One region of the Streptomyces angustmyceticus genome, then DNA from elsewhere that is predicted to be linked to it. Evidence: riboswitches for the same ligand, from Rfam matches in the RefSeq annotation. Region 1 holds a riboswitch; the other holds the start of a gene.
The links. A riboswitch is a leader RNA that binds a small molecule or an ion and turns the genes downstream of it on or off. The one in region 1 is predicted to bind glycine.
Positions count from the first base shown of each region.

Region 2: linked by a shared signal. The riboswitch ahead of gcvP (aminomethyl-transferring glycine dehydrogenase) and the one ahead of gcvT (glycine cleavage system aminomethyltransferase GcvT) in region 1 are both predicted to bind glycine.

Region 1 is NZ_CP082945.1:2,486,279-2,488,661, forward strand. It holds gene K7396_RS11190 (AAA family ATPase) at 1-406, opposite strand, end outside; glycine riboswitch at 666-761, shown strand; glycine riboswitch at 762-879, shown strand; gene gcvT (glycine cleavage system aminomethyltransferase GcvT) at 913-2,040, shown strand; gene gcvH (glycine cleavage system protein GcvH) at 2,164-2,383, shown strand, end outside.
Region 2 is NZ_CP082945.1:7,049,639-7,052,021, reverse strand. It holds gene gcvP (aminomethyl-transferring glycine dehydrogenase) at 1-1,273, opposite strand, end outside; glycine riboswitch at 1,334-1,460, opposite strand; glycine riboswitch at 1,461-1,558, opposite strand; gene K7396_RS31505 (PRC-barrel domain-containing protein) at 1,673-2,059, shown strand; gene K7396_RS31500 (DNA polymerase IV) at 1,966-2,383, opposite strand, start outside.

The DNA of each region.
Region 1 (2,383 bases):
AGTCGTGCACCACCACGCTCCCGCCGGAGCGCAGCGCACGGCCCAGCGTCAGGTAGTGGGCGGCGCGGACCAGCGGGCGGTAGAGCGCGTAGGGCAGCCGGCGCAGCCTGCCGTGCTCCCAGCGCTCGCGGACGTCCTGCGAATCGATGCGGTGCACCGCGGCGCCGCGGGCGTCCAGCGGCGGCACGACGCGGTGCATGAGGGTGCTCTTGCCGCTGCCCGGCAGCCCGGAGACCACCACCAGGTCGCCGGCCGGGAAGCGCAGCTCGGCGGCGCCCGCCGGCCGCCCCGGGCCCCGCAGGTCCACGACGGCGGCGCCACGCCCCGGCCGGACGGCGCGCCGCGGCGTCCGGCCCGCCCGGGGCACGGCGGCGGGCGGCGCCGCCGGCGCGACGGCCGGAGGCACGACCCCGGAAGTGGCCCCGAATGCCGCTTCACTGTGCACGCGATCGTCCTCCCCGTCCGGTTCTGTTCCGGTTCGAGTCCGTCCCCTACCCGCAGAGTGTCAAGAAAAGGTAATGCCCATCAAGGTGATTGTCCGATCCGCCCACGTCACGGGCGGGGTGACGGCCGGGGCTCCTCTATCGGGCGATCCCGTGTAATGATGTGGCCGCCACGTGCACATCACAGCTCACCCGTGCACCGCCAACTCCATACCGGCCGCTTGAACCCGCGCGGGAGAGTCCCCGGCCGCCATGGCGGGGCGCCGAAGGAGCAAGTCCTCCCTTGAATCTCTCAGGCCCCTATACCGCGCGGGCGAGGCAGATCTGAAAAGCGAGCCGACGCCCGGCGCACGGGGCGGCTCCACCCAAGGTGCAAACCGGGTCCGTTCGCGGGATCCCGGTGAACCTCTCAGGTTCCGATGACAGATGGGGAGAATGTCCTCTCACCCATGCCTGGGAGCCCAGAACCATGACTGATGCCCCCCGCCGTACCGCGCTGGACGCCACCCATCGCGCGCTCGGCGCCACCATGACCGACTTCGCCGGCTGGGACATGCCGCTGCGCTACAGCAGCGAGCGGGACGAGCATGTCGCCGTCCGCACCCGCGCCGGCCTCTTCGACCTCTCCCACATGGGCGAGATCACCGTCACCGGCCCGCAGGCCGCCGACCTCCTCGACTACGCACTGGTCGGCAACATCGGCGGGGTCAGGACCGGCCGCGCCCGCTACACCATGATCTGCGAGGCCGGGGGCGGCATCCTCGACGACCTGATCGTCTACCGCCTCGCCGACCAGGAGTACATGGTCGTCGCCAACGCCTCCAACGCCCAGGTGGTGCTGGACGCGCTGACCGCCCGCGCCGGCGGCTTCGACGCCGCGATCCGCGACGACCGGGACGCCTACGCGCTGCTCGCGGTGCAGGGCCCGGAGTCCCCCGGCATCCTCAAGAAGGTCACCGACGCGGACCTGGACGGCCTGAAGTACTACGCCGGCCTGCCCGGCACCGTCGCCGGCGTCGAGGCGCTGATCGCCCGTACCGGCTACACCGGCGAGGACGGCTTCGAGCTGTTCGTCCGGCCCGCCGACGCGGTCGCCCTCTGGGAGGCGCTGACCGAGGCCGGCCAGGACGCCGGCCTGGTGCCCTGCGGCCTGTCCTGCCGCGACACCCTGCGCCTGGAGGCGGGCATGCCGCTGTACGGGCACGAGCTGACCACCGCGACCACCCCGTTCGACGCGGGCCTGGGCCGGGTCGTGAAGTTCGAGAAGACGACCAACGACGGCGACTTCGTCGGCCGTGCCGCGCTGGCGGCCGCCGCCGAGCGGGCCGAGGCGAACCCGCCGCGCAAGCTGGTCGGCCTGATCGCCGAGGGCCGCCGGGTCCCGCGCGCCGGCTACCCGGTCGTCACGGCCGACGGCACGGTCATCGGCGAGGTCACCTCCGGGGCCCCCTCCCCCACGCTCGGCAAGCCCGTCGCCATCGCCTATGTCGACGCCGCCTACGCCACACCGGGCACCGAGGGTGTCTGCGTGGACATCCGTGGAAGCCATGAGCCGTACGAGGTCACCGCGCTGCCGTTCTACAAGCGGCAGAAGTAAGGGCTCACGGCGGCAGACACGGCCGCGGCGCGCCCCCGCGCCGCACCGTGCACGAACCTCCCCCGGCTCCGCCAGGGGCGACCCCCTTCACGATCACACCCTCGCGTACAGGAGAATCGAGCCATGAGCAACCCCCAGCAGCTGCGCTACAGCAAGGAGCACGAGTGGCTGTCGGGCGCCGAGGACGGCGTCTCGACGGTCGGCATCACCGAGCACGCGGCCAACGCGCTCGGCGACGTCGTCTACGTGCAGCTCCCCGAGGTCGGTGCCACCGTCGCGGCGGGCGAGACCTGCGGCGAGCTGGAGTCGACCAAGTCGGTCAGCGACCTCTACTCGCCCGTCG
Region 2 (2,383 bases), 4.6 Mb from region 1:
CGGCGTCGACCTGCCGGAGGTTGACCCCGGCCTCGCGGGCGGCGGCGACGACCTCGGCGGCCCGGCCGGGCACCCGCGCGGTCAGCGTGTCGAAGTACGCGTCGTGCACGATCTCGACCCCGCCGGCCCGCAGGCCCTCGGCGAGGACCGCGGCGTAGCGGTGGGTGCGCCGGGCGATGGTCCGCAGACCCTCGGGGCCGTGGTAGACCGCGTACATGCCGGCCATGACGGCGAGCAGCACCTGCGCGGTGCAGATGTTGCTGGTGGCCTTCTCCCGGCGGATGTGCTGCTCGCGGGTCTGCAGCGCGAGGCGGTAGGCCTTGTTGCCGTCGGCGTCGACGGAGACGCCGACCAGGCGTCCCGGCAGGCTGCGGGCGAACTGGTCGCGGACGGCCATGAAGCCGGCGTGCGGCCCGCCGAAGCCCATCGGGACGCCGAAGCGCTGGGTGGTGCCTACGGCGATGTCCGCGCCGAGCTCGCCGGGCGAGGTCAGCAGCGTCAGGGCGAGCAGGTCGGCGGCGACGGTGACGACCGCGCCCAGCTCGTGGGCCTGCTCGATGAGCGCGCGCGGGTCGCGGACCGCACCGGAGGCGCCCGGGTACTGCAGCAGCACACCGAAGATCCCGCGCTCGGCGACCTCGGCCGGGATGCCGTCCGACAGGTCGGCGACCACGACCTCGACGCCGGTGGGCTCCGCACGGGTCTCGATCACGGCGATGGTCTGCGGCAGACAGTCGGCGTCGACCAGGAAGACGCCCTGCTTGACCTTGCCGACCCGCCGGGAAAGCGCCATCGCCTCGGCGGCCGCGGTGCCCTCGTCCAGCAGGGAGGAGCCGGAGGTGGGCAGGCCGGTCAGGTCGGCGACCATCGTCTGGAAGTTCAGCAGCGCCTCCAGGCGGCCCTGCGAGATCTCCGGCTGGTAGGGCGTGTACGCCGTGTACCAGGCCGGGTTCTCCATGACGTTGCGCAGGATCACCGGCGGGGTGAACGTGCCGTAGTAGCCGAGTCCGATCATGGACGCGAGCACCTGGTTGCGGTCCGCGAGACCGTGCAGCTCCTGGAGCACCTCGGCCTCGGTACGGGCCTGCGGCAGGCCGAGCGCCTCGGCGCTCTTGATCACATCGGGCACGGCGGTGGCGGTGAGCTCGTCCAGCGAACCGAACCCGATGTGCGCGAGCATCTTGGCCTGCGCCTCGTGGTCGGGACCGATGTGCCGGTGCTCGAAGGGAGTGCCGCTTTCCAGCTCGGTCAAGGAGATGCGATTGGTGGTCATCTGCGGGGGCCTCCTGGTCACGCGACCTACGAGGGGCACCACGGCGCGGGTGCCCGGACGGCCTCCCCCTCTGTCATCTCAACCTGAGAGCTTCACCGGCCCGCACGAGGCGGCCCGGCTTTCACCGTCGGTGAGGAGGGGTCCCGGAGCTGTGCCTTCCGCGGCCCGCCCTGCTTTCCAGAGTGACCTCGCCCACGCGGTACGTGTGCCTGAGAGATTCCGGGGAGGATTTGCTCCTTCGGCGCCCTGAACGCGAACGATCAGGGACTCTCCCGCACGGGGTCTGCGGCCATTGGCCAGCCTACCAGCGCGGCACTCGAAGGATCCTTCGAGTGGCCAGGGCATGAAATGTGCCGTTTGGTAGTTGTCAGAGGGCAGTTGCGACCAATTGGAGGGGCCGTGCAAACCGATATCGATCCCCGGAGCCTGATCGGCCGCAAAGCGTTCGACCGTAATGGCGCCAAAATAGGCACGATCGACGAGGTCTACCTCGACGACGCGACGGGGGAACCGGAGTGGGCGGCCGTGCGTACCGGACTCTTCAGCCGGGACGCGTTCGTCCCCCTCGAACCCAGCAAGATGGTCGGCGAGGGGCTGCACATCCCCTACGACCGCAAGCTGATCAAGGATGCGCCGGACTTCGGCGTCGGCCGCCATCTCTCCCCCGAGCAGGAACTCCAGCTCTACCACCACTACCGACTGGATATCTCCTCGCCGACCGACCCGGTGTCCTCCCCCGGCTCCGGTGACCAGGACTTCGGCAAGATCGCCGGCTCGGACGACTGACCGTCCGCCGGCCCCCCGCCCACCAGCGGCAGGGGCTCCCCCGGCCGCAGTGCCGGATCCTCGACAGCAAAGGTCCGCACCCTCCCCGGTGCGGACCACGGCGTTTCGAAGCGTACGGTCACCCTGCCCACCCCGCTCCCCTGCACCCAGCCCGCGCCGTACTCGTCGTGCAGCACATCCCGTCCCGGATCCCAGCGCCGCGGCCGCTCCTCGGCCTCCGGCGCCGCCGCCCCGCCACCGGACAGCTCCGCCGCCGCCTTCGCGGCCCTCTCGGCCTCCTCCGCCTCGCGCTCCGTCGCCGCCTGGGCGAACAGGTCCTCCTGC